3 regions of the Paenibacillus sp. FSL R5-0486 genome follow, and region 1 is predicted to be linked to each of the others. Evidence: riboswitches for the same ligand, from Rfam matches in the RefSeq annotation. Region 1 holds a riboswitch; each other region holds the start of a gene.

The links. Region 1 has a riboswitch for thiamine pyrophosphate ahead of thiC (phosphomethylpyrimidine synthase ThiC). Riboswitches for the same ligand answer to the same signal wherever they lie in the genome.
Region 2: it holds a riboswitch for thiamine pyrophosphate, as region 1 does, so the genes downstream of both, MKY01_RS04670 (ABC transporter ATP-binding protein) here and thiC (phosphomethylpyrimidine synthase ThiC) in region 1, are expected to answer to the same signal.
Region 3: it holds a riboswitch for thiamine pyrophosphate, as region 1 does, so the genes downstream of both, MKY01_RS18195 (thiamine phosphate synthase) here and thiC (phosphomethylpyrimidine synthase ThiC) in region 1, are expected to answer to the same signal.

Annotation. Positions count from the first base shown of each region.
Region 1 is NZ_CP150237.1:752,575-763,651, reverse strand. Features, by position in the region: gene MKY01_RS03545 (VanZ family protein) at 1-458, opposite strand, end outside; gene MKY01_RS03540 (M15 family metallopeptidase) at 487-1,350, opposite strand; gene MKY01_RS03535 (HAMP domain-containing sensor histidine kinase) at 1,449-2,537, opposite strand; gene MKY01_RS03530 (response regulator transcription factor) at 2,530-3,225, opposite strand; gene MKY01_RS03525 (YafY family protein) at 3,310-4,260, shown strand; gene MKY01_RS03520 (zinc ribbon domain-containing protein) at 4,334-5,152, shown strand; gene MKY01_RS03515 (hypothetical protein) at 5,619-5,786, shown strand; gene MKY01_RS03510 (hypothetical protein) at 5,969-6,658, shown strand; gene thiC (phosphomethylpyrimidine synthase ThiC) at 7,040-8,824, opposite strand; TPP riboswitch at 9,242-9,355, opposite strand; gene MKY01_RS03500 (IclR family transcriptional regulator) at 9,505-10,248, opposite strand; gene MKY01_RS03495 (alpha/beta hydrolase) at 10,608-11,077, shown strand, end outside.
Region 2 is NZ_CP150237.1:1,027,659-1,038,735, forward strand. Features, by position in the region: gene MKY01_RS04630 (deoxynucleoside kinase) at 1-117, shown strand, start outside; gene MKY01_RS04635 (hypothetical protein) at 443-925, shown strand; gene MKY01_RS04640 (MerR family transcriptional regulator) at 1,485-2,228, opposite strand; gene thiE (thiamine phosphate synthase) at 2,551-3,216, opposite strand; gene thiD (bifunctional hydroxymethylpyrimidine kinase/phosphomethylpyrimidine kinase) at 3,216-4,028, opposite strand; gene thiM (hydroxyethylthiazole kinase) at 4,025-4,837, opposite strand; gene MKY01_RS04660 (ABC transporter substrate-binding protein) at 5,764-6,837, opposite strand; gene MKY01_RS04665 (ABC transporter permease) at 7,005-7,832, opposite strand; gene MKY01_RS04670 (ABC transporter ATP-binding protein) at 7,822-8,586, opposite strand; TPP riboswitch at 8,745-8,847, opposite strand; gene MKY01_RS04675 (radical SAM/SPASM domain-containing protein) at 9,065-9,940, shown strand; gene MKY01_RS04680 (pectate lyase) at 10,288-10,956, shown strand.
Region 3 is NZ_CP150237.1:4,094,711-4,105,787, reverse strand. Features, by position in the region: gene MKY01_RS18225 (hypothetical protein) at 1-25, shown strand, start outside; gene MKY01_RS18220 (hypothetical protein) at 88-573, shown strand; gene MKY01_RS18215 (hypothetical protein) at 590-988, shown strand; gene MKY01_RS18210 (hypothetical protein) at 985-1,536, shown strand; gene MKY01_RS18205 (hypothetical protein) at 1,523-2,506, shown strand; gene MKY01_RS18200 (ABC-F family ATP-binding cassette domain-containing protein) at 2,645-4,195, shown strand; TPP riboswitch at 4,271-4,380, shown strand; gene MKY01_RS18195 (thiamine phosphate synthase) at 4,607-5,269, shown strand; gene thiO (glycine oxidase ThiO) at 5,287-6,459, shown strand; gene thiS (sulfur carrier protein ThiS) at 6,456-6,659, shown strand; gene MKY01_RS18180 (thiazole synthase) at 6,662-7,429, shown strand; gene MKY01_RS18175 (ThiF family adenylyltransferase) at 7,426-8,475, shown strand; gene MKY01_RS18170 (response regulator transcription factor) at 8,595-9,299, shown strand; gene MKY01_RS18165 (C40 family peptidase) at 9,409-9,909, opposite strand; gene MKY01_RS18160 (thiamine diphosphokinase) at 10,206-10,847, opposite strand; gene MKY01_RS18155 (trimeric intracellular cation channel family protein) at 11,030-11,077, shown strand, end outside.

The DNA of each region.
Region 1 (11,077 bases):
CCAATCAAGCCGCCGAGTGTATTAAGCATCAGATCATCCACATCGAATATGCCCATGCCAGTCACTAACTGTGTCACTTCATAGCCCAGACTGAGCAGCAGGGACAGCAGGAGCACCTTTACTCCAGAGAATAACTTGTTGCCCGTCAACACAGGGATGAAGATGCCCAGTGGAATAAAGGCCAATATATTGCCTACTAGATGGATTGCGGTACCCGGACGATGCAATGACAGGCTGTTCCAGTCTCGTGAGATTTCCTGAAATGGTGTCAGGTTGACGGTTCGGTTATGGACCAGATCCGGTTGTTGCAAGAACGCCATCAGTCGATCCTTCACGATGCCAAAATCGACCGGGCTTCCTTTAAACAGGATCAGCTTCGTAAGTAGATATACATAGATAATGAAAACGGCAATCCAAAGGATGTAATGTTTGCTTTTCTTCTGGTTGTTGTGCTTCATGCTACTCCTCCTCCTTTGTGTTGCCCTGTTATTTCTTTACAGTGACGATGACGCCATCCATGTTATCACCCGATATTTCAGTTTGGCCTTGCTCAGGTATGTAAACAGTTGTATCTCGGGTGGCCCGATAATAGCGGATATGATACTGCTCTTCCTCTACTTCCACAGTAATGTTCTCTTTCTCTTTAAGCATATCGAGATACTCTTCCAGCACCAGATTATTCTTATACATGACAGCACTGTGCGGCAGCCCTACATATCGAAAGTGCCATGGTTCATACTGAATACCGGTGATGCGCACTTTATCCTTTGGGTAACGTAAAATAAATCCGTATTTCCATGCATTCTTCTCCAGCCAGGCACCCTCTGGTGCTTCATTCATCGCAGCCAAGCTCGAGCCGATATCCAGGGATAACCCAAGATTGTGCTCACTGTGTCCCGCAGGAAGCGCATAGTCTGAACCCTTTTCCCGATATAACTCGTCCTGCTTCGCAAAGTCCCTGTAACCGCTACTGACGAGAAAATATCTGACTCCCTCTTCGCCTGCTACTTCAACCATCCTCTGAAACTCCTGCGCCACCTGTCGTGATAACATGATTTTCTGATCCAGTATCCCATATCCACGAAGCAGATCATCCTCATGTGCCACATATACAATATCGGATTTAACTCCTTCCGGGTGTACGGGGTATTGCTTATCAACCAGTAACAAATTGCCCTTATGTATCTGATCCTGAATGTTTCCGGTGACGGATACGGTATAACCTGCGAGATTTTCACGCGTATTCTGAATCTCGATGGGCAACTCATCCTTCTGCTGAATCCATCCCGGTGATTGCGTAACAATATATCCGATCAAAATGATACATATCAAAAAGCCCCACTTTTTCATGCTTGTTCCTCCTTTTACCTCATACATCAAGGATAGACAACACAAGTTAAAGAAAAAGCAGGGCAATTTTAAAGTTTTTCTTAAATTTGACGTCAATCTTATTGGAAGACGGGTAAACGAACTTCGAATAACGTCCGTACCACGTCGCTCTGAGCCGAGATCGTACCGTCATGCTGCTCCACAATATTACGAGCGATAAACAGTCCAAGACCTGTCCCACCCTCCTGAGGGGTCCTGGCACGATCTCCGGTGTAATACATATCGAAGATATGTGGCAATTCCTCTGGACGAATATGTCCACCATAGTTAATTACCTGAATGATGACCTGTTCTGCATCCCGATATCCATTAATATCTACGTACATGCCATCCTTGCCATGCCGTGCAGCGTTAATTAGCAGATTCTCGAACACACGAGCCAGCAGCTCGCCATCACCGGAGACCGTAAGGTCAGTCTCTATTTTTAGTCGGGCGACTAGTTGGTTCTTTTCAAATACAGGATAGAGCTCTTCGTTCATCTGCTTCAGCAGTTCGCTAAGATCCAGCTGTGTCTTGTTTATAGGCAACATGCCATAATTCATACGGGTAATTTCGAACAAATCATCAATCAACTTCTCCAGGCGCTGTGATTTGGTGAATGCAATCGACGTAAAGTGCCGTACCTGCTCCTCCGTTAACTGATCATCCTTCATGAGCAGATCCAAATATCCAAGCACAGACGTCAGCGGTGTTCGCAGGTCATGCGCCAGATTGACAACAAGCTGGTCCTTACTATTTTCAGCAAAATCCCCTCGTTCTACTGCTTCCTTTAGCTTCTCACTTGCCAAATTCACATCCTCCGCAATCGTACCTAACTCGTCCTTCGAGGAGATCTGCACACGATGCTGAAAGTCACCGTTGGCCAAATGCCTGATCCCTGTAGAAATATCCTTGAAATACGTCGCGTAGGGCTTGGTAAACCAGAAGAAAAATAGAATGGCGAGTGGGATAAATAAAATCAGGAAGAAATAGATATCCCCGATACTTCTCATAAAATGACGATATTCAGCGAGCTGATCTTCTGCACGGACACCCGAATAATAGGCTTGCATAAGCTTATAAATCCCATAGGTAATTGCACCAGAGGCAAGCATGCTTAACCCTAGCAACATAATCATGGTTGTACGAAAACTTCTTCGTTTAGTCATTAAACGTGTACCCCACACCCCAGATGGTTTTGATAAACTTGTTCTTGTTCACATCTTCCCCCAGTTTTTTGCGCAGGGTCCGAATGTGGACCATCACGGTATTCCCACTCTCGTAATAGGCTTCTCCCCAGACCTGTTCAAAAATGTTTTCTGCACTGAACACCTGCTTGGGGTGGCTCGCGAGCAGATACAAAATGTCAAACTCCTTCGGTGTTAGTTCCACTGGTTTGCCGTAGAGTGTAACGCGATGTTGATCTGGCGTGATGATGAGCCCACCTTTCTCCAGAATGGACCTCTGCACAGGCGCAGACTGGCTGAATTGCAGAGAACGACGTAACTGGGAGTTAACCCGGGCAACAAGCTCCATCGGATTAAACGGTTTGGTCATATAATCGTCCGCACCCATTACGAGTCCCGTAATTTTATCCATATCTGACGTTTTGGCACTTAGGAAAATGATCGGTAAATGATGCTGCTCCCGAATTTTACGGGTCACCTCATACCCGTCCATACCAGGCATCATAATGTCCAGAATCGCCAAATCTATCGCTTGGGTCTGAACAGCTTGAACCGCCGCCTTCCCATCAAAGGCCTTGATGGTGTGATATCCTTCTTTTTGTAAATGTAAAGCAACCAGATCAGCGATCTCAACTTCATCGTCTGCGATCAGAATCGTAATTCGCTTCATTGCTTATTCCACTCCTATGTGTGATGCTCAACAATATAACATATTTGAATCCAACAGATAAACCAATGAAAGGAATCCATACATATGAAACTGGAGCGTTTATTAGCCATCGTGGTGTTGCTAATCAATCGTGGACGGGTACAAGCCAAAGACTTGGCAGATATGTTCGAAGTATCAATCCGCACCATCTATCGGGACATCGATACATTGGGTCAAGCAGGTATCCCTGTGGTGACGTATCAGGGGGCAAGCGGCGGGATTGGTCTGGCAGAAGGCTACCGTCTGGATCGAAACGTATTAACAGACAAGGACCTCGCCTCCATCGTCACTGCACTGCGTAGTGTATCCACTTCCCATGCTAATGCGGCGCGTGAGCTTCTGGTCGAAAAACTCAGCAGTATCGTACCTGAATCCAAAAATGACGATTTTCAGGCCAATACCAATCGATTCATCGTGGATTACTCAACCTGGACGCATCCCGAAGCGCTGAAAATCAAGCTTGAACTTATCGAACAGGGTATGGATCAATTACGCCCCGTAACCTTTACCTACTGCAGTGCGGAAGGTATTCATACTCACCGAACTGCCGACCCTCATACCATCGTACTCAAGAAACATTCCTGGTACCTGTATGCTTTTTGTCACGAGCGGAATCAATTTCGCATGTTCAAGCTTGTGCGCATGCAAGATGTTACACTTGCTAATGAGCACTTCGAGCGTAAAGTCATTAACCCACAGGACAGACCCTGGCAACAGGAATGGAGCCGTCCGGATAATCAAGCTAGGTTAACCTTGAAATTCCATGCTCGCGTCCGTCATATTGCGGAAGAATGGTTTGGGATCGAGAACGTCATGCCTGATGGGACTGGGTATTATATCAGCCAGGTTGCTTTTCCCGAGGATGGCTGGTTATATGGATTCATTCTAGGCTTCGGCGCGGACGTTGAAGTATTGGAACCTCAGCATATTCGGGATGAAATCTGCCGTATCGCGGAGCAAATTGTACAAAATTATATACCTCCGACTCAAACCTGACAGACAGCTGTCCAGTTCCTACCCGTATACTTCAGATATATTCAATCTGTACATATATGAGGAGGAATTAATCATGAACGTCACTGTATGTCAAAGCTGCGGCATGCCGCTCACAACCCCTGCCCAATTCGGAACGGAAGCAGATGGAAGCACAACCCGTGAGTACTGTATTTATTGTTACAAAGAGGGCAAGTTTGAGCAGCCCGGTATGTCACTAGAAGGCATGACGGAGATGTGCACTGCCATTCTGAAGGACGAAGGCATGGATGAGGAATCCGCTCGTTCGATGCTGCGCAACCAGCTTCCTTTTTTGAAGCGTTGGCGCACGAATACAACGGATCAACACACAGAATCTCTGGCTGAAAACTCTACTGCTTCCGCTAATCCTGGTCAGGTAACAACAGAGCATTCGTTCTCTGCCCAGCCCGTTCGTTATGTCACGCTCCCCGGCAAACGTCTTGCCGGCTTATCCGCCCGCACAACCAACGCCATTGAAATCAGTGGCAAAGGTTGTATTCAGGGACTCTGGAACAATTATTTTACCTCAGAGCACCTACCTGCACCTGAAGTTGTTCGCTATGGTTGTTACACGGATTACACCGATGGGATAACCGGAGAATACACCATACTGGTAGGGCATGAGGTCAGTCCGAACGAATCGTTGCCTGAGGGATTGGACGACATTTTACTCCCTCCTGCAACTTACGCCATATTCACTTCCAGAAAAGGACCGATGGCAGAGGTTGTTGGCGAAGCCTGGGGAGCCGTGTGGGCATGGGACAAACAAAGCGATCGTACGTTCACCGGGGATTTTGAATTATATGATGAACGCAGCCTGAATCCCGAAAGTGTACAAGTGGATATATACATCGCTGTTCGCCAAAGTAGATAAAGCCAACACGATACCACCTCAGACAGAATACAAGTTTCATCGCATCCTTCTTCATATCATGCAAGCTGCCGAGTACACTCGGCAGTTTTTTTGTTATATCCGGAACTACATTACTCCCTAAACAACCCGACCATGGTACCAAGTTAGTTAGCATGCTTTGCATCATTTAACCAGATAATATGCCTCATATGCGGGTACCATTGACTTCCTTAAAATTGGGACTATTCACATAACAACCGATTCGATCCTCCCATATCAAACCTTTCATATCAGGTCCTTTTCTCCTGAATTTCCCTAAAAACGTTTACATCTCCTTAAAACCGGGTAAAATCACTACAATCCAATTGGAATTACGCTTTAAACTCTTCTATTTCGTCTAACAAGTCACATGTACCTATATGCGCACCTGGCATGGTAACCAGTCGAAATACATAATTCAAAAAAACGCATCAAAGGAGGAACCAAGATGATCCGCATGCCTATTCAGCAAATGATCCCGTACCATCACCAATATCCGCGCAACACGGCGACCACTGCTCCTAAAAAGGAGAATGAGAACACTCAAGGTCTATCCTTTCATGAAATTCTGCAACAAAAAATGGCGAAGAAAAATGCTTCTCCTTCCCTTAGATAAAAATGGACACCGGACCGACCCTAGTCGAGTCAGGTTATCAACCGTCTTTCCGCAGCTTGGCGGAAGGGCGGTTATTGGCGTTGAGCAATAAACGACTGTACAGTTCTCAGGCATGTTTCTATAATGGTTTAAATATCTAAAAGATCCATGACATATACGAACTGTAAAAGGGGACTTAGCACATGATCACCATTGGTTGTTTTCACGCTCATTATTCCAACATCGCCTTAATTGAAGAGACGCTTGCTCCTTATGAAGTTGAATTGGTCCATTACGTCGATCCAGGTCTGGACCGTCTTAAACATGACGCTGACTTTTCCGAGGTTGTCATTCACGAGAAGGTAGCCCAGACGCTCCAATGGATCGCTGAGTGTCATGCCGATGCCATTCTGGTCACGTGTACCCTGTTTGCGACAGCATTGGAGCAGGAAGCCATACAGGTCCCTGTGCCTGTGATCGGCATAGATGATCCGTTATTGCAGGAGATGCGGCGAGTAGCAGGAGATTACATAATAACATTCACCAACCCGGCAACTATTGAAGGAACGATGGCACGGTTGAATCGGGTATTACAGCAAGAGGATGAGAATGGGCAACTACACGTTGCCAAGACATCTCAGACGGAAGCGGTGTGCATCCCTGGGACATTTGAGTTGATTATGCGTGGAGATCAGCAAGGGTATCTCGAAGCGGTACGAGAAGGCTTACAGCAGATTGCTGAGCAGTACCCGGGTAAAGCGGTAGTGGCGGCCCAACTGTCTATGGCTCCCGCTGCTGCACAGGTTACAATAGATCGCGGTATTCCAATCCATAGCCCGCTGGCATTGCTTGCGGCGTATTTGGAGAAGGATTTGGGCTTGGCTCGACAGTAGCTGCTGATTTGGAGTGAAGTAACAAGTTCTATCTGAAACTATGCAACTATGAACTCACTTACTTAGTAACACCACAAATTAACGAGGTGAACTAATATGCGATTCCTCTATATTGTTTTACTGTTTATAGTAGGTTTTTCCTGTTCCGCATTTCTATACGGAGGAGCACCAAAACTCAGTGATGCTCTTTTATTCGTTATCGCAGGAATTCTGTATAAGATATGGACCACACTTAATCACAAAGCTAATTCTGATAAAGGCTGAGTATGGTTAAGAATACATACATGACATAACACTAAAAAAAGCCGTTCTTCTCTGCAATGACAGAGAGAAACGGCTTTATCTCTATTTCAGACTGCCCAGCTTGCGCTGTACCGGCGCCTAGGAACGTGTCCGATATTCTTCGGCCTTTTCCTGCATCCCGGCAGCTACAGCCTCATTCTCGGACAATCCTTTATCTGCGGCAAAGGCACGAATGTCCTGCGTAATGCGCATGCTACAGAACTTTGGTCCGCACATGGAGCAGAAATGAGCTTCCTTGGCCCCTTCTGCTGGCAGCGTCTCGTCATGGTAGGATAATGCCCGTTCCGGGTCCAGTGACAGGTTGAACTGGTCCCTCCAGCGGAACTCGAACCGTGCTTTGGACAATGCGTCATCCCGGCGCTGAGCACGCGGATGTCCCTTCGCCAGATCGGCGGCGTGAGCTGCGATCTTGTAGGCGATGACCCCTTCCCGCACATCATCCTTGTTGGGCAGGCCCAGATGTTCTTTTGGCGTAACATAACAGAGCATGGACGTGCCGAACCAGCCAATCATGGCTGCCCCAATGGCGGACGTGATGTGATCATATCCTGGCGCAATGTCGGTCGTTAGCGGCCCAAGTGTGTAGAACGGTGCTTCTTTACAGATTTCCATCTGCAAGTCCACATTCTCCTTGATTTTATGCATCGGCACGTGACCCGGGCCTTCGATCATCACCTGCACATCATGCTTCCATGCGATCTGCGTCAGTTCCCCAAGCGTAGCCAGTTCCGCCATCTGAGCTTCGTCATTCGCATCGTAGATACTGCCTGGACGAAGTCCATCTCCCAGCGAAAACGCCACATCATACCTTTTCATAATCTCGCAGATTTCTTCAAAATGGGTGTACAAAAAATTCTCCTGATGATGCGCAAGGCACCATGCTGCCATAATGGACCCACCTCGAGACACAATGCCTGTCATCCGCTTGGCGGTCATGGGGATATAACGCAACAGTACACCTGCATGAATCGTAAAGTAGTCCACGCCCTGCTCTGCCTGCTCAATGAGTGTGTCACGGTACAACTCCCAGGTCAGCGCTTCCGCTTCGCCATTCACCTTCTCCAGCGCCTGATACAGCGGTACCGTACCAATCGGCACAGGTGAATTACGGATGATCCATTCCCGGGTGGTATGAATGTTTTTGCCTGTGGACAGATCCATCACCGTATCCGATCCCCATCGTACCGCCCAAGTCATCTTCTCGACCTCTTCCTCGATGGAGGAAGATACGGCAGAGTTACCTATGTTGGCATTGATCTTCACGTGAAAATGACGACCGATCAACATCGGCTCACTCTCCGGGTGATTGATGTTGGATGGCAGAATGGCCCGTCCACTCGCCAGCTCCTGCCGCACAAATTCCGGCTCCACGCCTTCACGAATGGCGGCGAATTCCATCTCAGCCGTAATGACTCCCTGCCTCGCATAATGCATCTGAGTCACGCAGCGTCCTGGCTGTGCTCGCAGCGGTTTGCCACGCAATCCGGGGTACTCTTCAGCGCCAGCTCTCTTCCCTCCGGGCTTCAGTCCGTTATCCTCCGGTTTAACTGTACGGCCTTGGTAAGCTTCGACATCGCCACGCTCTGTGATCCAACGTGTGCGCAGAGCTGGCAGACCTGCACGGATATCGGCGTGAAATGCGGGATCGGTCATCGGGCCGCTCGTATCGTAGACACGCAGCGGTTCGTTATGCTCCACCCCTTGGGGAGTATTCGTGTCATGAAGGGCTATCTCACGTTCCGGTACAGCAATGTCCGGCCGTGAGCCCTGAATGTAGACTTTGCGGCTGCCCGGAAAGGGCTGAACCCGTCCGGCCGCCCCTGTTTCCTTTTCCACCTGCTGACCGTTATGTTCCTGTTCCATCGCTTGTTGTCCCGTTTGATTTCCTGTACTCATGTTCGCTTGTCTCCTCCTCAGTGTTCGTCGCTTGTTTGGTTGGTTTCATCATTAGGTCGCTTACGTACCTGTCCAAATCATGCGCAATGCAGAGAAGAAAGAGCGATCCTACACCAGACCAGGGGAGACACTTTTCATGTACAGTTAACAACAGACGGAGGCTGCCACAAATCATGAATCTATGGTGACTCCTCTCCTTATCCAAGCCCACTTTCGCAGGTTATTGAAAAAGAAGCCCATAAAATCCGCGCTATATCGCCCGTTCCCTGTATATAAAAAAGCCGGTCCCCGAAGGAACCGACTTTTATGTCCATCACCAATAATGCACCTTTACGCAGCTCCTTAACGGAGCCCTACAAGGGTCACATCATGTGGTGGTTGTGGTCATATCGCCGATTACTTCCCTACGCTGGTATGATCCAGATCAGGTGCAAAGGGTCCGGAATCTCATGCGATTCCGTCTCAGTCCGGACAATTCGGACTCCCCCAGTAACGTTAATAAGTTGCGGCTTACATAAGCCGCCGTTCATATTCAATGAAGCTGGCCCCGCTGGGCCGTCCATTACAGAGTAGCGCAACCGGAACATAAAAACAACCTTTATATTCCAAATGATCAAACTCTATTGGAGAAAAAACTTACCTCAACATCAGGATAACATGAGCCCCATTTGCGTAGCAGCATCCTTCAACACAGGTGCGTATTCATGCAATGTCTCCTGCGAAAGTCGGCTGACAGGTCCTGAGACCGAGAGCGCAGCTGCAATATTGCCTCTGCGATCCATAATAGGTACAGATACCGCGGCAGCTCCCGGCTCACGTTCCTCGTAACTTGTGGCATATCCGTTATCCCGGATATCTCCCATCTGCGCTAAATACACCGCGGGATCAATAAACACCGGCCATTCCGGCCCGTTCATCAGTTCTTCACGATCCTCGTCCGTGGCAAACGCCATCAGGACTTTGCTGGAAGCCCCCACAGACAGCGGGAGTCTAACACCAACGGGAGCAACTCGGCGGATCGCCTGATCACTTTGCACCGCCTGAATCCGAATCCGTTCACTCCCATCACGCAGGTACAGACTCACGGTCTCACCCAATCGATCTCTCAGTCGCTCCATCGCAGGCAACAGCAGAATAGCGGGATCATCACTGCGGGACATATGAGCTGACAGCTCCCAGATTCGGATGCCAAGTCGGTACTTCTCTGTTGCTGCATCGCGGATCACGAACCCTCGATCCTCCAGCGTAGCCATCAAACGGTGCACTGTACTTTTGTGCAGGCCAATCTGGCTGGCAATTTCGGTGAGTCCCAGATCACTGCGTGTGGTAAAACATAATAATATATCCAGCGCCCGTTCCACAGCCCGGACGGTTAACTTGCGATCTTCCATGGCATAATGCCCTCCTCATGTTTCATCACATGAAACTTGGTTACATAAATTATATGAGAAACGGTCTCATCTGTAAACCAAAAAGAGCCAAAATCAAAATAGGCCAACGTGTAAATTTTTCCTTTTTATAAGACTTAATCCCCTGTAATTTACACACTAAGGTAATGTTACCCATATATCTTAAGAACTATATAACAATTGCGTAACAAATGCCCTCAATCAATTGACTTTGACTATATTGGAACATACGATAAAGATATATTACATTAAGATATCGCTCTGAAGCAGGCTCTGAAATCGACGCAATTCTCTTTTCATGTCGTTGTTATCTTCAACTGAACTTCAAAGGAGGGGCATTCATGTATCAATCATCCCAGAGCGAAGCCCCGCTGCAAACAAAAGTGTCCGATCTGCCCTCTTCCCTATCACCGAGGCTGATTCGGTTCAAACATATTATCGTAGCGTTGCTGCTCTCCGTTGTATTTTTTCTACTGTTTTGTTTTATTGCACTGCATGGTTATATCGCATGGGTATTATCCAATCCAACGGTAGCGCCTGTCTTCTCCAATCCGATGCAAGCCAAGAACATGAAGTATGAAGACATCACGTTCCCGGCAGCGGATGGCAGCCGCACGATGCAGGGATGGTATATACCTGCTGACAATGCTGCAAGCAAAACGATTATTTTCAGTCACGGCTATGGTGCCAATCGTGAAGAAACATGGGTACCCATGTATGACCTGGCACATTATGCCCATCAACTTGGGTTTAACGTGGTCATGTTCGATTATGGCTTCGCCTCACAGGTGAACAAAGCTGTAGCCACAGG
Region 2 (11,077 bases), 280 kb from region 1:
TGCCCTGTGCTGCGTCTGAACATTGATGAGTATGATGTGCATGATCCGGCATCGGTGGATGCCATTTTGGCACAGATTGCAGCTGTCATTCAGCCTTCCAAGGAAGTGCAAAGGTAAGATAGAGAGAGCTTTTCAATGTAGTTTTCTCGGTTACATTGGTTATATCTATGATACAGATATGGACAACATCCCTTCTACGGCTATTATGCTGTTGGAGGGGTGTTTTTTTATGTACCAAGGGAATGATTATGAGAGGTTTGTGGACAAAACTAAAATGATATTCGAGCGAATAAGGAAATGGATGCTTAATATATCTTTTCTATTATGTAAATACATGGCACCAAAAGTAGAAAAATGTTGAATAATAAGTCTTTTTGTGGTTTCATAGGAAAGGTGAATTCTGGAAAAGAAGCATATGCATGACTCAGGAGGGAAAGACAACGTGGAAGAGAAACAAGGAGTTAAAATCGGTATGCCGATCATTGGTGGCTTAATTGCAGCCATTCTGGGAGGCATCGTATGGGCAGCTATTGCTGCAATGACCGATTATGAGGTGGGATTAATTGCGATTCTGATTGGAGCGCTCACAGGTTACGCAGTTGTGTTGTTCTCCAATAAACAAATTGCGACGGTACATAAGATTATTGCCGTACTGTTTGCACTTGTCGGCATTTTGTTGGGGAAATATCTGACGGTGGTTTATTTTACTTCTGAACTGTTTGGTGATGTCGGCGTGATGGAACTTGTGTTTGATAGCGAGATGATCAGTGCGTTTGTGGAAACCTTCCAGGAGTACTTCAGTCAACCGATTGATTTGTTATTCATCGTGCTTGCGATTGTGTCTGCATGGCAGATTCCTGGCCGGATGGCGAGAACCAGTCTAGCTACGGATGCATCTTCATCGGATCACGCACCAAGAGCTTAATCGGATAGACGGTGGACGCTTGGCAGTAAAATGAAGAACGTTTGACAGAAGAAACTTAATGCTCATCATCCTAAGCACTTGTGAAAAGGTTATATCGAAGGACTGGGAGCAGAAGAAAAACGTAGTAAAGAGCATCTACTTTAAAAGATATTTATAAAGTACTCAGAGTGAGCAGCAGTTAGGCTTGTTCACATTGCGGCTGAGATACTTACATACATAGGGACGATACGCCTGAGGGTGTACGTCCCTTTTGTGTATACACCAGGTAGGGGGATATTGCTCATAACTTTTGCAACAATTCGGATCGATTTAAATTACTTACCACATAACCCTAGTAAATATCCAGCATGTTCATAAGGTTAATTACAAGAAAGATATGTTCACCCCAAAAGGTAGGTTCAGTTATCCGAAGGGTCATTTACTGTGAATAAAGCTGATGACGAGGGATTACTTTTATCACTAGAGGACAGAGCTCTAAGTTCAAGACTATCGTTTACAGTACACATCTGACGACAATGAGAATTAAATAAAACTGTATGTGGTTGAATACAGGGTTATATTATTTGTTTTGGTCAGCAAATACAGCCATAGCATCTCTCATAAATACTGCCAAACCATCGCCAAACTGATCAATATTACGCGTGAAGCGATCATCGTCCACGTACATCTGACCAAGTCCTCTGAAGGCTTCAGGCGAGTAGCTTCCCATCTGATTCAGCCAGGTGTACCATTCTTGAATACCGGCCTGTGCCTCGGCAGATGCTGGTTCTGTGTGACGAAGTGCGGCTAGACGCTTGTAGATTTCGTTCATTTGATTGGATAGAGCCTTCTGATCTGTGGTTGATTTACTGTGCAGCTTCTGATTTGCGTGATCGACGGCATGGTCTCCCCAACGTTCCCGCGCTTCTTGTTCATACGGATTCTGGCTAAAATCAAATCCTTCGAATTGTTCTTTGGCTGTCATTTTAATTTCTCCTCTCACGTGTAAAACCGTTCTATCAATGGTAGCAATCATCTGGTCCAAGCGTTGGCGCTTCTCCAGCAGTATAAGTCGATGCATTTTAAGTGCTTCTTCCGGATTGAAGGAGGGGTTGGTTATAATGTTTTTGATCTCCTTCAGAGAGAAGTCGAGTTCCTTGAAAAACAATATTTGCTGCAACCGTTCCAGGTTGGCATCTGAATATAATCGATATCCGGCAGAAGTTACTTCGTCCGGTGTTAACAATCCGATCTCATCATAGTGATGCAGTGTGCGCACACTGATCGAGGCAAGTTCGGCAACTTCTTTTACCTTCATGGCCATGTGTGAAACCTCCTTACAACACCGATTGTACAGTGTCACGTTACGTGAGAGTCAACCGTTGAAAATGAAAAAACAAGATGCGAGCATGGAAGCTGCATCTTGATCATGGATTGATGACAGGATGTGACTGGATATGACTGAATTATTATAACATTCAGTCACTGTAGGGGAGCGGCTGTGCTTCTATGTCGAAGACATGGGTTGCTGCCGCGCCGCGGGGGTGTTTTGAGGCTCCTCTGTTATGGAGAGGAGCGTGAGCAGTTGTGGGTTGCACCATGTATGCGGTGCAGCCCACGGGGCTGGCAGTGCAGGGAGAGCAGGGCTACGCCTGCATCCCGCGAACTGCCGCAGCGAACTGCGCAGCCGCTGCGCGCACGTCGGCCGCGCCCGCGATGGCGGAGATGACGGCTACGCCGTCGGCTCCAGCCGCCATCACGGCGGCCGTGGTATCGGGCGTAATGCCGCCGATACCCACAATCGGAACTGCGATGCCTGCGGCGCGCAGTTCCGCCACCCCTGCGGGGCCCAGCACAGCATGGGCATCCGCTTTGGAGCGCGTCGGGTACATGGGCCCGACGCCAAGGTAGTCGGCGCCCGCCTGCAACGCACGGCGCGCCTCATCCACAGAGTGGGCGGATACGCCAAGCATCCGCCCATCTCCAATGCGGGCGCGTACTAGCGCCGCGTCCGCATCATCCTGGCCGACATGCATGCCGTCGGCCTCCACCGCTACAGCCAGCTCCACATCATCGTTCACGATGAACGGGACCCCGTGCTGGCTGCACACCTCGCGAAGCCGCATTGCAAGCGTGATGCAAGCTTCGCCGACCAGGGCGCCAGTTCCCTTTTCACGGAACTGGAACAGCGTAATGCCGCCAGCAATGGCCTGGCGCAGCACTTCCACAGGGTCTTGCTTTGTATTGACGCTGCCCATCACTAAATATACCTGCATCGCGCGTCGTACCGCTTCTGCATCCCAAGGGCGCATCACTGCTCACCCCGCTGTCTGCGCTGATACGCAAAATGATTTGTCGGCCCATGTCCGGCCCCAATCCCCAGCTCATCTTCGATGGCTGCCTGAATGAATGCTCGCGCGGTCGTAACGGCAGCCAGAACAGGTGAACCCTTGGCTAACTCTGCGGTGATGGCAGCAGAGTATGTGCACCCCGTTCCGTGTGTATGACGGGTTACCACACGAACATTCTCCAGATAATGAAAAGACTGCCCATCGTAGAGCACATCCACGATCATGCCACTTCCTTCATCATGACCACCTTTGACCAAAGCATACGTTGAGCCCATCTGTACAATCCGTCTTGCGGCTTCTTCCCGCTGGCTCAGATTGGTGATAGACATCCCGGTAAGCAGTTCCACTTCCGGGATATTGGGTGTTGTGATCAGGGCATGGGGCAACAGATCCGTAACCAACGCCTTTACAGCTTCCTGCTGGAGAAGGGGGGCGCCACCTTTGGCTACCATCACAGGGTCGATGACCAGATTAGCCCAACGGTATTGCTGCCATTTCTCAGCGACTAGACGAATAATCTCGGCACTATATAACATGCCGGTCTTCGTTGCGGTTGGTTGAAAGTCTTCGCCGGTCGAGTCCAATTGCTGGGCAATGCCATCGTAAGGGATGGGAAAAACGCCCTGCACACCAGTTGTATTTTGGGCAGCAATAGCGGTGATAACGGTCATGCCGTATACACCAAGTTCTTGGAATGTTTTCAGATCGGCCTGAATGCCTGCGCCGCCCCCGTTATCGGAGCCTGCAATGGTTAGCGCTTGAGCAATACTCATACTGCACCTCCACGGATCTGACGGATCTGTGCGCGTTCTGCCAAGAGGTCTGGTGTTACTTGTGCCAGTTGATTCAACAATTCAATCTGGAAGCTACCCGGCCCCTGATGAGCTGTCCGCTCTGCCGCCAGTTCAGCTGCTACACCATAAAACGCTAGCGCTTCAACAACACTGCCTAGAAGATCGGCTCCTGATTCCGCTATGGCTGTAAAAGCGCCAATCACTGAACTGAGCAGACAGCCAGCACCTGTGACCTGAGTGAGCAGGGCATGACCATTACTCGTGAGGAATGTGGATTGTCCATCAGTAATAATATCTTCTTTTCCGGTAATGACCACGACACAGCCAAGTTTATGCGCTGCCCGCTCCGCAATGCCGATTCGGTCGCCCTCACCTGATCCTGCGTCCACACCTTTAATACTCCAACTCTCACCGATGACATTAGCGACCTCTGCCACATTGCCGCGCAGTACCGTGAGACGAAGTTCACGAATGAGCATCTGCACGGTTTCCGTGCGATAGGTGGTTGCGCCAGCTCCAACCGGATCAAGCACCACAGGCACGTGATGCGCATTAGCCGATTGGCCTGCCAGACGGATTGCCTGAACGACTTTGTCATCGAGTGTACCGATGTTGAGTACCACGGCTCCTGACATCTTGGCGACATCAGCGACCTCTTCATGAGCATAGGCCATAAAAGGGGACGCACCGAGTGCAAGCAGACCATTGGCTGTGAAGGGAGCCACGACAAGGTTAGTGATATTGTGTACCAGCGGATTTTGCGTACGAACACGTTCCAGATAAGACATATAATTTCCTCCTTGTTTTGAAGTAACCCGATCGGCGGAAGTCCGATATCTGGAGTCACTCAACAGAATAATTGGATATGAGTTCCCTTGTTGAGTTGGGGCGCAGAGTCTAACAACAGCCAGATGCATTAATGCGGGAAAAGCAGAAACGTAAAATCTAAATCAATTTCATAACTCACTAAAATGGATTTTTGGAACTGGATATAGACAAATTGAATCATTCTGATCGATATCTAGCGAAACAGTAAAAAACGAAACGATACAAAATACAGAAAGTGAACCCAGGGTATTTCTCCAAACTCAGGCAAGCAATACTGTGATGGATGTTAGCATCCAACCAGTGTCTTGAAGTCCAGGCTGGTCGATACCCAACTGATTGGGGCACGATCGATCGGGGCACGACTGGTCAGACGATGTTTCTAAAGAACACAGGACGTCTTATTTGGCTGTCAGGTCCTCCTTTTGAAATGTAAGGAACATCAGACACGTTATTCCCAGAATCTCCTGACCAAAACGCTGCAAACAGCTATTTATTCTGATATAACATGTTTCAGGTTCTTTAGATTTCTGCAACCGCTCCAAATCCCTGAATAGGACGCCTCAGATTCGTTAGCGGTCGTAGCATGCTCTGTTTCGATCAAGTTAAGGAGCGTTTCAGCTCCCAGTAGGCTTGAAGATAAGCGCTAATTACATTACCAAATACATATCAACAAGCCACCCAAACGCATATCAATCTGCCCAGATGCACATCAAGCCACTTAGGATTGTTATAAATTCTGATCCTCCGATGCTTGCTTCAGGCCAATTCCATTTCGCAAAACTTCATGCATTCGATCCTACGTTTTGCTAACTTTGCTTTTAATCACATTGCTTTCATTCCCTTTATGTTCAATCACTTTTCCTTTATTCGCGTTGCTCTCCTTTATTTACTCTCCTTGCAGAGTAATAAAAGTATCCTCGGCTTTCACCGATTCAGGAATCAAATCCTGTTCAACGAGCCATGTACGTACATTTTCCCACGATTCCATTTCCTGCCGACCAAATGGTTGGCCTTCTTCATTCATGAGTGGTAGCAGAATTGCCAGGCTTTTGGTTTCGATCTCCGGGTCAAGCGGTGATGTTTCATTCTCATGAGCGAGCAGAATACTCAAGGCTTCTTCTGGATGCTCAGTCACATATTTCTGTCCTTCCTGGACCGCTTTGACGAACCGGGTAAGTTGGTCTTTTTTTGCTTCAATGCCAGCTTCACTTGCAGTCAGGACCAATTCATAATAATCAGGCACACCATAATCGACGGGGTTAATCGATTTCATGGCATGTCCTTCTTTCTCCAAAATCAATTGTTCATGGTTAATAAAACCACCCATAATCGCATCCGCTTGTCCGGAAGCCAGCGAAGGAATCAGATCGAACCCAACGTCGACCAGATTTATGTTGTCGGGATTGCCGCCATCCTTACTGATCATCGTGCGTACCATCGCTTCGTACAGAGGAATGGAGGAATAACCAACAGTCTTTTCTTCAAGATCTTTGGGTGAACTTACGTTGCCATTCGCTTCGGTCAACAGATGCACAAGCGGGTGCCGAACAACAGCAGCAATGGAACGTACAGGAATGTTCTCGCCACGCGCGAGCAAGATTTGGGGCTGGTAACTTAGGGCCAGATCAATTTTTCCGGCAGCAACAAGTTTGAGCGAATCATTGGTATCCGCAGGCATCTGAATATCGAGATCCAGACCTTGGTCTGCAAAGTATCCTTTTTCCTGAGCCACATAGATGAAGGAGTGTACTGCATTCGGGTACCAGTCGAGCATGATAGACAGTTTATCTTTGGCGTCTGATGCAGGTTCGGTTGCAGACGGATCTGTTTGCTGTGTATTGGTTGCCGAATCTGTTGTTGGCGTATTTTGGCTATTGTCTGTGGTGCTGCATCCGCTAACGATCAGCAAAAGGCTAATGAGTATGATGGGAAGCAGGGAGTATATACCTTTGTTATTCATAAATGAAGTTCCTCATTTCATCGTTTTGATTTGTAGAAAATGGGCAACAGCATGTTAACGATAATGTGACAATGAACTGATTGAAGATGTTGCTGAAATTGTGCATAAGATATGTTTTGTTTTGAAGATTGTAACTACTGTATTTACATCTAATTTCTGTCTAAGTATTATCCAACCTTTCTTTTGCCTCCATGACGATGACGCCGTATGCTAAACCGTTTCTCCAGCCAGGTAATCAGTACAAACAAAACGATCCCAAGCAGGGATAACAGCAAAATGGCGGCAAACATCGCATCCGTGTTCATGTTGCTGGACATACGACGGCTGAAGTACCCTAGACCTTTGCTACCACCGAGCCATTCGCCAATCGTTGCCCCAACCACGCAGTACACCACAGACATCTTTAGCCCCGAGAAAAAAGAGGGAAGTGCCAGCGGAACCTGGAGTTTGCAAAAAATATCCCACTTGCTGGCGCCCATGGTGAGCAACAGTTCACGCTGCTCTGGATCGCCTTGGCGGAGTCCATCGTAGGTACTGACCACAATGGGGAAGAATGCGATTAAAAATACCACGGCGACTTTGCTCCACAACGTGTAACCAAACCACAGGATAAATACGGGGGACAAGGCAATCAACGGTATGGTCTGACTGATCACGATGAAGGGATACAATGCCCTTTCAATCGATCGGTTCATATGCATGCCTGTTGCCAGCGTAATTCCAGTCACTATGGACAAGACAAAACCAACAACAACCTCCATAAAGGTAGCAGGCAGATGGATGGTCAACAGCAGACGGCGATGCTCAACCAGTGAGCTTACGATGGCCGTGGGTGCAGGAATGATGAAGGAGGGCACCCATCCCATACGCACAATCACTTCCCAGATCGCCAGTAATAAGAACATGAGCATAATGAACAGACCATATTGGGAAAACGACCTCGAGAGCCACTTTAAACACCACGTCCAGACGCTAACCTCAGCTCTATCGTGCATGCAATTGTTCCTCCAGTTGTTGCCTCATCTGCACGAGAGCCGGTTCGTAGATCATGTCCGAATGCCTTGGGCGTGGTAAAGGAACCGTCATCTCCTGCAACTGCTGACCTTGCCCTCCTGGAGTTAACAGAATGATACGGTCACTTAACAGCAGGGCTTCTTCGATGTCATGTGTAATGAACATCACGGTTTGGCCAAAGCTCTCCCACAGCTCCAGCAACCAGCGATGCATTTCTCGTTTGGTTAATGCGTCGAGTGCACCGAAGGGTTCATCCAGCAACATGAGCTGCCCGCCTGTAAGCAAGGTACGAAGCAATGCCACCCGCTGCCGCATGCCGCCGGATAACTCATCCGGATAGGAATGTTCATAACCGGACAAGCCGAACCTTGCCAATCCTGCGATGATATCGGCTCGTAGTTTGTCCTTATCCTGTCGGCCTGGTGCAAGCTCGGCAGGTAGCATGCAGTTCTCCATGACGGTACGCCAGGATAACAGCAGATCTTTCTGCGGCATATAGGCGACTCGTCCGAGCCGTTGTCCTTGCGGGACATCAGCTATATCGATGGTGCCAACGGTTGGTTCATGCAAGCCTGCGAGCAGCTTGAAGAGCGTGCTTTTACCTGATCCGCTGGAGCCGATGAGCGAGACAAATTCTCCTTGTTGAACCTGAAGCGACACATTGGAGAGCACAGGGGAACCCTTTTTTTCGGGAAAAGCAAAGCTTACGTTGTGAATGGTTACATGGTTATCCATCTGATCCTCACCCCCTTGATGTCAGACTACTGCAATAACAACGGCATCCTATACTCTGCAAAAGGAACAAAAAAGACCCACCCATTTCCGGAGAAATGAGTGGGTCTGTAAGTTAAATCCGCAATTTATCTTCACATACATGAAAAAATTCCGCTTACTAAAAGGCCGCTCCACTTCCCTCCGCTGGTATGATCCAGATCAGGTTCAAAGGGTCCGAATAGTCATATTCGTCTCAGCCGCAAGGCTCCCCTAGTGCAAAAGTTCAAGATATGCAGTTGTGTGTTCAGCATATATCAATCGAACATGAACTGTAAAGAGGCAGCATGATAGAATTCTTGAGATGAACTTGGAGTCATACCCGAACAACTGAACAATTTACCTGGGCTCCCTAACCCGATATAATAGTGGTGGCGCATATTGGCCGGATCACAAATGCAGGTGGGATTGTTCTCCCTCCTAGGCAGAATGGGGACCCGAGTTGAAAACGTTCAAAAAAGTATATATTGAGATCACGAGTATCTGCAATCTGGCATGCAGCTTCTGTCCGCAGACACAGCGTGCCAAAGGATTCATTGACCCTGAAGTCTTCAACAATATACTGGATCAAGTTAAACCACACACCAATCATATTTACTTACATGTCAAAGGTGAACCCTTGTTGCATCCCAAAATAGATCTGTTGCTCGATTCCGCACATGAGAAGGGACTCAAGGTGAACATTACAACGAATGGTACACTGCTGCCCAAGACTCAGCATAAATTGCTTGGCAAACCGGCGCTGCGGCAGATGAATTTCTCCCTGCACAGCTTCGATGGGCATGAAGGTTCAACAGATCGTGACGGGTATCTGCGTCATATTTTGTCCTTTGTACACGAGGCCGTTAAGCACAATGTCATCATTTCATTCCGGTTGTGGAATCTGACACAGGATAACTTCACAAATGCTCAGATGAATCGAAATCGGGAGACCCTTGAAGTATTGGAACGTGAGTTTAATCTGGACTTCCGCATTGAGGAAAAAGTAGTTCCAGGCAGCGGGGTCAAAATTGCCCCGAATGTATACCTGAATCAGGACCATGAGTTCCAGTGGCCAAGTCTGGATGCACCTGAAGATGACGGTAAAGGCTTTTGCCATGCACTTCGCGGTCAGGCAGCTGTGCTTGTAGATGGAACGGTGGTTCCATGCTGTCTCGATGGCGAGGGTGTGATTAACCTTGGTAATGTGCACGAGAAGTCATTCTCGGAGATTATTGAGGGTGAGCGAGCGAACAATCTGGTATATGGCTTCTCCAAACGCGAAGCTGTAGAAGAGTTGTGTAGAAAGTGCGGTTATCGTCAGAGATTTGGAGCCTGATATCTTATATCAGCAAGCCAGAAGCCATTCAAGATCACACATTTGGAGACAAATGCAGTGGTCTTTCTTTGTTATCGGGGATTAAGTGAGGGGTATATACGTTACAAATGAGCATACCAGAGGTTGATATGAGCATATTGCTTGAGAGACCTAGCATGCAAAAAATGCCGATATGACAGGGATTGTACGATGTCATGATATATCTGATCTAATGATTATTCTAGTTACCTCCCTTATTTGGTAAGATTAGGTTGTAGATCGGACAGAGGTGCACCTCTGAAGATCTTCCAGTACAAGCCCAGGCTGTACACTACCAAAAAACGAGAGAATAAGGGAGGAATAAAGTTATGAAAAAAATGTTGACGTTGTTACTGTCCGCTGGTTTGGTTGCTTCTATATTTGGTGCAGTTCCGGCTGCGGCTGCGCCTACGGTTGTAAATTCAACCATTGTGGTTCCAAAGGGCACGACCTATGACGGCCAAGGTAAAACATTTGTAGCCAATCCTTCCACACTGGGCGACGGATCTCAAGCAGAAAATCAGAAGCCAGTCTTCCGTCTGGAGGCAGGGGCCACGCTCAAAAACGTAAACATTGGATCACCAGCTGCTGATGGTGTTCACTGTTATGGCAACTGTAATATATCGAATGTGGTCTGGCAGGACGTGGGCGAGGATGCACTGACATTGAAGTCTGCCGGAACGGTTAACATTACCGGTGGGGCAGCGTATAAGGCTTATGATAAAGTGTTCCAGATGAATGCAGCTGGAACAATTAACATCAAAAATTTCCGTGCAGATGATATTGGCAAACTGGTTCGCCAAAATGGTGGAACTTCCTTTGCAGTTAACATGACGCTGGATAACTCCAACATTTCCAATGTAAAAGATTCGATTATGCGTACAGACAGCAGCACATCACAAGGGAAAATTACGAATACCCGTTATTCCAAAGTACCAACGTTGTTCAAGGGGTTTGCTTCAGGGAAAACGAGCCAGTCTGGGAACACGCAATATTAGACAGAAGATTGAATCGCTGGAGTTGGTAAAAGTTTAAGCTCTGCTTGTAATTTGAAGTTAAAATATAACGCCAAAAAGAGCGTTCCAAGGTCATTGTTACAATGACTTTGTGGGACGCTCT
Region 3 (11,077 bases), 3.3 Mb from region 1:
TTATGAGCAAATTCAGAAACTGTAGCACAATTCATCTGTGTGACAGTCTGAAATAGTTTAATAACTTATAACTTGGGAGGATTTATCATGAACAATGCATCAAGCGCTTTAAAGGTGGCAGCAGGGATATTCTTAACAATCGCTTTGATCACAATTGTAGTTCTGTTGTTTATTTCGGCTCAGGAGGCAACCAAGACGGCCCAGAACAATTTTGCTGATATCCAAACCGAGTTGTCCCAGGCTGCATTTACGGTATATGACGGAACAACCATCAGTGGATCACAGGTAACGAATGCGCTGCGTAAATATGCGGACAAGGACCAGTTCGGTATTCAAGTTATTACAGGTAAAAATAAAGCGGGTCAATGGTACGGCAATCAATTAAACATTTCACAGGATCTCAATAATGCGGACTACGGCTCGGTTATTGCACCCGACGATAAAGTGGGGATTATTAACCAGACCATGAGTGAAAAAGAAAATCAATATGTCAATCCAAGTGGTAAATTCAAAGCCATTATCGTAAAAGACCGTTCGAACGTGGTAAGAGGGCTGATCTTCCAGCAATCCTGACAGGAGTTGGTTTAACATGTCAAGGAATACACAGCATCTCATGTTGTTTTGTACGGCGGTTGTCCTTTTTGTGACAGCCTGCCTGTACGGGCAACAGAATGTTAAGATTTTATCAGCGGCCTTGAACGACAGAGTACAGACAACAGCAGGCATGGAAGGTCGGCTGACAACAACACTGCATACCACCAATCTGTATCAGTATAGTGGAGCGGGAGTGTTGCATACCGTTAGACAGATGACAGGCACAGGCATTCCTGTGGAGGTAGATGGAACTTCGTATGTGATCGATCCACTTGTCAGCAAAACAGCGACGATTCCTGTCCAGCTCGATGCCACCTACAGACCAGAGTTTATACGAAATGAAACTGGAGAACTGCTCAAGATTGTTTTTTGGAAGGAGGCGAGTGTGAATTGATTAATGCCGCATCCAAGCTGCTTGCCGTATTGCTCGCAGTCCTTCTGCTCTATGTGTACCCAGCTGCTGAAACAGCCGATCGGCAGGATGATATAGCACGTATGGCGGCTGTTCAGAATGTAACACGTTTTGTTGATGCTGTCCGAACAAAAGGGTATATTTCACCTCGAATGTTGGCTGATTTTGAGGAGCAACTGGCCCAGACGGGCAATGTGTATGATGTGTCGATGGAACATTTACATAAGAAATATGTACCTCACTATATAGACCCGATGGACAATAACAGTTTTAACGGGACCTATGAAGTGGTGCAGGATGGATATTATGCAGCTCAGATTCGAGAAAGACTATTCCCATCCTCAGGTGTGATACCGGTTGATGATCCTGGCCGAAGATATACGTTGACGACAGGGGATTTTTTCACCGTGACGCTCCAAAATACAAATCGTACACCTTCCATGCTCATTCGTGAATGGTTGAGTGGCACGGTTCAGGCTTCAGCAGTATTTGTAACATACGGAGGTATGGTCCTCAATGAAGATTACTGAGCTTTCCATTGTATTCGTGCTGATCTTTTTCCCGCTCTTCTGGATCATCTCACTCCATACGCAAGATGCCGAAGAGGCTCAATATCTTGGCCAACGATACAGATCTGCACTTCAAACTGCAGTCATGGATGCAGGTGCAGTGATGCATCAAAATGAGAAGCAAAATGATGAAGCAGGTTATGATTCAACCAAGTTTGTTAAAGCGGACAAAGAGCTTGCCTTGTTGACATTTACGCAGACGATGGCTTTGAATATGGGGATTCAGAATGATCCTGCAGCTATTCGAAACATGTTTAATTACATTCCTGCCGTGGTTATTCTGGATTATGATGGCTATTATATGTTGTCCACAGAAACAGAGTTGACAGGTAACCGTGAAGATTCTTTAAGGCAAGTGTGGAGTCCCAAGAAACCTTATACATATTCAGATTCTAATGGTAACAGTATTAACTTTACACTGGACGACTACGTATATGCCTTTGACGCAAGCGCAGGGAAATGGATTGAGGGATTCCAAAAAGAACTGGCCTCAAGCACACAGATTCCTTTACTTCAGAATACCAGCGTATTTGAGCAAGTTAGACAAAGCCGGATTGTGACTGCTGTACAGGATGATCTGGCTGATGTGATTAACCGCCATAATGAGTTTGCCAGAAAGAACGGTATTTCCTATACGTTTACGATGCCCCTGATTGCGCAGGAAGATTGGTACAACTCCATTAACGATACAGGGATTATGGCCTTTATCCAAGGTATAGGTGTGGGTGACCAAAAGATCAACAATTATGCGATCGGTGGAGGCAGACTTGTGAAGAAAACGGCCATCGTAGGTGGGGTAGATCCTTTAACGGGTATCAAGTACTATTACCCCTCCACATGTGGTAATGGTTACCGTGCTGAAGAGGTGTTTACAGACGCAAGACAAGCAGCTGCACAAGGCAATTTTGAATATAAATGCTCTAATCGTTAGGGTAGCCTGTATGATAAAATCATGTAAGAGGTTCCTGAACTGTTTACATTACTTTCAGAAAAGACGGGACCTGTGCTAGAATAGGGTTTCGGAACAATAACAAAAGTAATGTCTAATAGATAGGAGCAACCTCATCTTATGAGTTTATTGTCAGTAGAGAACGTAAGTCACAATTTTGGAGATCGCACGTTATTTAAAAATGTATCGTTTCGTTTACTTGCCGGAGAGCGCGTAGGACTTGTTGGTGCCAATGGTGTGGGTAAATCCACATTAATGAACATCCTTACCGGTAAATTGCTTAAAGATAGTGGAAAAGTGGAATGGACACCTAAGGTCCGTTATGGATATCTGGATCAGCACACAAAGCTTACCCCAGGCAAAACCATTCGTGACGTTCTTAAAGATGCATTCCTTCCGTTGCTTGAATTAGAAAAAGAAATGATGAATATAACGGACCAGATGGCAGATGCAGATCCAGATAAGCTGGAGCAGTTGCTGGAAGAGATGGGCGATATTCAGGAACAACTGGAACAGGGCGACTTTTATCTGATTGACGTAAAAGTGGAAGAGATGGCCAATGGACTTGGTTTGTCCGCAATTGGTCTGGATCGGGATGTCGCAGCTCTAAGTGGTGGACAACGTACCAAGGTGCTTCTGGCCAAGCTTCTGCTTGAGAAACCTACAGCTCTTTTGCTGGATGAGCCGACCAACTATCTGGATGTAGAACACATTGAATGGTTGTCACGTTACCTGAAGGACTACCCTCATGCGTTTCTTTTAATCTCCCATGACACGGAATTCATGAATGAAGTCGTAAATGTCATTTATCATTTGGAATTTGCCAAATTAACGAGATATGCAGCGAACTATAACAAGTTCCTCGAGATGGCTGATATGAATAAAGCCCAGCATATTGATGCGTACGAGAAGCAGCAAGAGTACATCAAGAAGCAGGAAGATTTCATTCAGCGTAACAAGGCACGTGCTTCAACTTCTGGTCGAGCGAAGAGCCGGGAGAAGCAACTGGACAGAATTGAACGTATTGATCGTCCAGATGAAGCGGCCAAACCAACGTTCAAATTCAAGGATGCCCGCGCGAGCAGCAAAACGGTCTTTGAGGGCATTGATTTTGAAATTGGATATACGTATCCTTTGCTGCCTAAAATGACAATGACAATTGAACGTGGTGAAAAAATTGCCATCGTAGGTTGTAATGGTGTGGGTAAATCAACACTGCTGAAAACCATCCTGGGAAAAATATCTCCACTCAGTGGAAAGACTTTCTTGGGCGATTATCTCGAAACGGCCTATTTTGAGCAGGAAGTTCGTGCTGGGAATATCACGCCGATTGAGGATGTCTGGAATGAGTTTTCACATTTGACCCAGAATGAGGTCCGGGGTCATCTCGCTCGCTGCGGGTTGAAAAATGAGCACATTACCCGTCCGCTTAACATGCTGAGTGGTGGAGAGCAAGCCAAGGTTCGTCTATGCAAACTCTTGATGCGTGAAAGCAACTGGATTCTATTCGATGAGCCGACGAACCATTTGGATGTCACAGCTAAAGCTGAGTTACAGCGTGCCTTGCAAGAATTCAAGGGAACGGTGTTGCTGGTATCTCATGAACCTGATTTCTACGAGGGTTGGGTTACCAAAACATGGAATGTTGAAGAATGGTCTGAGAAAAACTAGACAATTCAAGCAACGCTTAATAGAAATGAACGGTGACAAAAAAATCCTTCTATGGTAACATAGGCTACAACTTCATATGAACACTAGGGGGGCCGCACGATGTGGCTGAGATGGAAGAATGCGATTCCGGACCCTTTGCACCTGATCTGGATCATACCAGCGTAGGGAAGTGGCGAGCGCGTTTCAGTGAATGACGTGAGCAAACGGCAATTCGAAAGAATTCAACCGTCTTGCTTAGTAAATTGAAACATGCAGTTGCGTGTATAACGTTATGGCTATAAGGTCTATAGCTTTATTGCACGAAATGAACTGTATGTATCAGTCAGTCATCTGGTCCTATAATTAATACGCAGCCACTCCCCTACGGGAGTGGCTTTTTTGTGTTTTCATAGCATTCACGCATGGAAGGAGATGAAAAGTACGGTAATTTCTCATGAACGTGTACACGGATCATTTGAACTGCATGTTGTATCTACGGGTGTAGGGAATCAAGCATCTTTTGTAAAAGCTGCAAAGGACGTTTGGCCATGGGTGGACTACATCCATATACGAGAGAAACAACTCTCGTGGCAACAAAAGATCGGTTGGGCTGAAAGTCTGCGTGGTGTTGGCGTTCCGTCTTGTCGCATCGTTATCAATGGTTCAGAGCTGCCTTCACAGAATGACATCTATGGCGGTGTACATTGGGGGCAAGATGCGATACGTAACTACAACCCTGCTGTTATAAGCAATGTCCAGCGAATTCGTCTGGGTGTATCTGTTCATTCAATCGATGAGGCAAAAATCGCTGAAGAACGGGGAGCCGATTACCTTTTCTTCGGGCATGTCTACTCAACCAACAGTAAGCCTGATCTTGAACCAAGAGGATTATATGCTCTGGCTGAAGTGTGCTCTGGTGTCTCCATTCCTGTCATGGCGATTGGGGGCATCGAACCGGGAAACATTCACGCTATTCGCTCTGCAGGCTCACAGGGAGTCGCTGTGATTTCGAATGTATGGGCGAGCGATTCCCCGGATCGGGCCGCTGAATCATTAAGGCAGGCTATCGTTGCTACAGAAAGTTTGAGCCGCTGAATCAAGGAGATGAGAGGATGAAAAAGATCATTACTGATAGACCGGATAAGATTTATGCAGAAACGATTATTGTAGGCGGAGGCGTTGTTGGATGTGCCATTGCGTATGAGCTTGCTTCCCATGGACAGGATGTGCTGTTACTGGAGCGTTCGACGATTGCAGGAGGCACTTCTTGCGCAGCGGCTGGGATGCTGGCAGCAGACAGTGAGGATTTTGCTCATCCTTTGATGGCTAAGCTCGCCAGGCAGAGTAGACAGTTACTTATCGAGCAACAGGTGCTAATGGCTACACTCAGTGAGGTAGAGACTGGCCTGCAACGCCAGGGATTCCTAACTCCTTTTCGTTCATACAGTGAATTAAGTAGCTATAAGAACAATCGGAAGTCTGCGTTGTCTGCTTCTGCTGATGAGGTGTGGTGGGACCGTTCCGTTGTGCAACAGGAGGCATCATGGCTTAACAGAGATACATATGGAGCCTACTACAGACCTTACGAGAGTGAGATTCTTCCAGTCCATCTAACGAAGGCATATGCTGAATCCGCTCAAGCATTGGGAGCACGGGTTATGGAGGACATACAGGATATACGTGTGCAAGCAAACGAACACGGCGTGCAGGGGATCACCACATCGATCGGTGAGATGAAATGCAAACATGTCATTATAGCGGCTGGATTACAGAGTGAAGAGTTGATGAGACATGTGAATCTGAGCTTGCCTGTGTGGTCGGTAAAAGGTGAAATAGCCGCCGTTCAGTTCTCAGATGAACATGCAGGGTACGGACCTGATAGAACGGTGTATGCAGAGGATATCTATATTGTTCCCAAAGCCAATGGAGAGGTTTGGCTTGGGGCAACCAGTCTGCCAGGCAGAACGGATTTGAACGTTTCTGTACAGGGTGTTCAGAAGCTGCTAACAGCGGCTACCCACTGGGTGCCTGGGATGAAGGAAGCACAATTTATACGAGCGTGGGCAGGCGTAAGACCGGCAACTCCCGATGGACTGCCTTATATAGGTGCTTGCAAGAGTATACCTGGGTTGTTTGCCGCCTTTGGACATTACCGCAACGGTATCTTGCTTAGTGCGATAACAGGCAGGCTTATCGCTGAGTTGCTCGCTGGCAAAAGCTCAGAAGAACTCGGAATTGAGGCGCTGAGCCCTGAGCGATTGAACAGAAAGGGAGTGGTGCAGTGAATATCATCGTTAATGGTCAACGGATGGAGATTGAAGACAGATTGAATCGTGTGGATAAATTACTCCAATCTTTTGATTTGCAAGTCAAGACTGTAGTTGTAGAGCTGAACAAGCATATTTTAACCCGTGAGTATCATGAAACGACGGCATTAAGAGAAGGCGATCGAATCGAGATTGTACATTTTGTAGGAGGCGGTTGATGATGTTGAACATTGGTAAATATACGTTTGAGTCCAGATTGTTGCTTGGAACAGGCAAGTTTTCGGATCTGGAAGTGCAAAGTCAGGCTGTGGAAGCATCTGAAACGGAAGTTTTGACCTTTGCTGTTCGTCGTCTGAATCTGGAAGAGCGTAACCAGAAGCATTTCCTGGATACGTTGGATCTGGATAAATACACACTTCTTCCGAATACGGCAGGGGCTTCCACTGCGGAAGAGGCGGTGCGGATTGCCGAGCTTGCGCGGGCTTCAGGACTTTGTGATATGATAAAAGTCGAAGTCATCGGAGATGGAATGACGTTACTCCCAGATCCGATTGAAACGTACAAGGCTTGCGAAATTTTGCTGGAAAAGGGCTTCACGGTATTGCCTTATATTTCGGATGATGTCATTCTGACCAAAAGGCTACAATTACTTGGCGTACATGCTGTAATGCCTGGCGCTTCTCCCATCGGAGCTGGTAGAGGTATCATCAATCCCTATAACCTTGAGATCATCATTGAGCAGGCCGTTGTACCTGTAATTGTGGATGCAGGATTGCGCTCCCCAAAAGATGCTGCTTATGCGATGGAACTTGGTGCCGATGGCGTATTGTTAAATACAGCCGTATCTGGATCAGGGGATCCAGTGAGCATGGCTAAAGCGATGCGATTGGGGGTAGAAGCGGGTAGATTGGCATATGAGGCAGGCATGATTCCCGTAAAGCGTTATGCAGCAGCCAGTAGTCCGGTGGAAGGAATGGTTCATACATGACAGATCAAATAACATCTTTCGAGCAGGCCGATCGTTATTCCAGACAGGAACGGTACGCGCCACTTGGTAAGGAAGGCCAGGCCAGATTAAAGGGCAGCAGAGTTTTAATTGTAGGCGCTGGCGCACTTGGAACAGGAATTGCAGAAACGTTAGTTCGTTCAGGAGTCGGACACTTAACGATTGTGGATCGTGATTATGTGGAGTGGAGTAACCTGCAGCGGCAGCAATTATATGTAGAACAGGACGCGCTTGAGCGGATACCGAAGGCAATGGCGGCGGAAAAACGTTTATCTGCCATTAATTCCACGGTTCATGTGGAAGGGAAAGTGTTGGACGTCAGAGTAGATGAGTTGGAAGAACTCGTTCAGCATACAGACTTGATCATGGATGCAACGGATAATTTTGATACCCGACTACTCATTAACGATATGGCACAGAAGCACGGTATTCCCTGGATTTATGGTGGATGCGTAGGTAGTTATGGTATTACCTATACGTTTATGCCCGGAGATACGCCATGTTTAAATTGTTTGCTGGGTGAAGTCCCTCTGGGTGGAGATACCTGTGATACGTCTGGCATCATACCTCAAGCGGTACAGATGGTAACGGCGAATCAGACCGCAGAAGCGATGAAGTTACTTAGTGGCAATGCAAATGCATTGAGACGTAAGTTATTGTCATTTGACGTGTGGAGGAACGAATACATATCCATCAATGTGGATGGTGCGAAAAAGAAAGACTGTCCTTCCTGCGGTACTTCGGCAACGTATCCATATCTTTCTGCGTCCAATCTGGAGAAAACCGATGTGTTGTGTGGCAGGGACACCGTTCAGATCCGACCTGCACGGCGCATGAATCTGGATCTTCAACAAACAGCGGAACGTCTGGATAGACTTCAAGAAGGAAAAGTGGAATCCAATCCGTTTCTGGTTTCTTTTACAACAGGAGTCCATAGAATGGTCATTTTCCAAGATGGACGTGTCCTCGTACACGGAACAAAAGACACAGCTGAAGCACGTACGCTCGTCCATCGTTACTTTGGTTAAAGCAAGAAAGAAGCAAAGTCTGTTCCCTTAAGGGAATGGACTTTTTCATTTTACGGCATGCTATCTGTACCAACCATTGCTGCGAGCAGTGGGGATAGAGACAGGCCGGGTGAAAAAGAGTGAAAACAGCCATTTTGCTGATTGGAGCAGGAGAGCAGGTCAGCCTTATTCAGGATGTTTTATGTAGCGAAGGGTATGAAGTGCAACGAATGGAGTGGTCTGAACTAAATCGATCCGTCGAGCCTTCGTTGTTGCATATTAACCTGATCATCCTGGTAGACCGGGAAGAGGGGACGAAACATTGTGGCCAGGATCAGAAATTAGAATTAAAACGATGGTTAGATAAAGGTCAGGTTATACCTCTACTGGTTATTACTTCAAATGCATCTCCTGAGTTCATCGTGGAATGGCTGGATTATGGAGCTAATGACGTGATGGAGGAACCGATCCACATGACCGTAATGCTTGCCAGAATACGAAACTTATTGCGTGTTTTTGCGAATGCAACACCAGAGGGCGAAGAAGTAATTGTAGTTCATGATCTTAAAGTGAATTTGCGTTCAAGACGGGTAAATCGTGCGGGTGAATACCTGACATTAACACCAAAAGAGTACGAATTGCTGGAATTTCTGGCCCTGCATGTGAATGAAGCATGTACCCGGAGTGATATTTTGCGGGAAGTATGGGGATATGAGTATGCGATGGATACCAACGTTGTGGATGTGTATATCAAACATCTGAGGGTTAAGGTGGATAAGGGAAGAAGTGTGAAACTGATTCATACTGTGCGTGGGATCGGTTATATGTTGCATGATAAAAATTAGATTACTAGGTTAGTTCCATGAATCACCAGTTTAAAGTGTGGCAAAAAGAGGGTAAAAATAAAAGACCGGATAATACCCCCGGTCCTTACTCATTAGCTATGATGTGAATCTAAAGTACACGACGAGCTTTAACATACGTTCTCTTCCAAGTACCAGAGTCCAGATCAGAGAGGGTTACGCCTGGAGATCCGTACGTATGCAGAATCTTACCATTTCCCGCATAAACGCCTACGTGAGTGACATTGGAACCGGTAGAACGGCTACCGCTGGAGAAGAATACCAGATCTCCGACACGGAGATTAGCTTTAGACACAGCTTTACCTTCTTTGGATTGGTTCACGGAAGTGCGCGGCAAATCTACACCATACTTTTTGAAAATATATTTCATAAAAGAAGAGCAATCAAAAACTTTGGTTGTTGAGGTTGAAGCACCAAATTTATATGGAGTTCCAGTAAATTGTTTACCATAGTTAACAATCTGTTGACCTGTGGATACAGAAGCAGTTGCTGCCTGTGCAACAGGTGCGTTAGTCATTAATACAGCTCCAAAACCTAGTGTAGCGCACAACCCGACGGTTACGGCCTTTTGGACAAAGATGTTTGTTTTCATGTTAGTTAGTACCTCCAAAATTCGTTTTCGTTAAGTTGCTAGAGCGAGTATAACAGCTTTGTAACAGCCTAGAAATTGGATAGGGGAGTATAATCCCTTGCGCCACAATGGTTTGGGTATGTTTATTAAAATATGATTAAAAATGTCAAAAAATTAATCATTGACGGATGAAGAATAATGATGAAACAACAAAGACCCTTGAATATCAAGGGTCTTTGTTATGTGTGAACCTATTTTCTTCATTGAATCACTGGTTACAAAAACGTAATAAATAACTATATAGCATTCGAATAGATTCAATCTTTGCTCTGAATAATCAGTAATAAGCCGCTATCGATAGTGACTGTACCGGAGGAGCCTAAGAGCTGGTTGCTTACACCCAAGGATTGTCCCATGCGAATGGTGGCTTGATCTAGTGGATACATAAAACCATCTAGAGTTATTCCTGCAACTTCATGAGTCAAGGGGAGCAGAGAAACATATTTATAGTCACGGTGCTCAACCACAGCTTTAGATGTGGTCAGTGTCATGTAGTTGTGCTTGTCCTGAATGGCACAGGAGATATGATGCTGCATCGCGCGAACCATGATATGTACATTGGCGAGTGTGTGATCCATACGTGTACCTGTAGCACCTAACATTAAGATGTGAGAAGGTTCGTAATCTAGCGCTGTCTCAAAAGCCATTTCTGTATCAGTAAGATCTTTGTGAACAGGGTCGCATGTAATGAACCGAATGCTATTGTTACTTACAATGATACGTTCCTCTTCATTAATGGAGTCGAAGTCACCAACTGAAATGTGTGGCTGAATGCCGTGTTCAATTAAAAATAATGCACCGCGATCGGCCGCGATGATCATATCATCTTCTCGTATTTCCTGAAGTAATTCTACAGATAAGTTTCCGCCTGTAAAAATAATAATCCGTTTCGCTGTCATTTTATTTCATCCTTCCTAATTCAGAGAAAAATAGTTCATAGTCCAAATCTAATGTTGGAACCTGTACAAATATATTCACCAAACCAGTATAATCCACAAAATGTGGTTGCACAATTTAAGTGCTCGCGGATACAATGGGTAGAGCGACATGGAGATGACTTGAAAAGTGAGGTTTGAACAGGTTGGACTTACACATTTTTGAAGTATTCAGCATTATAGGCACTATCGCA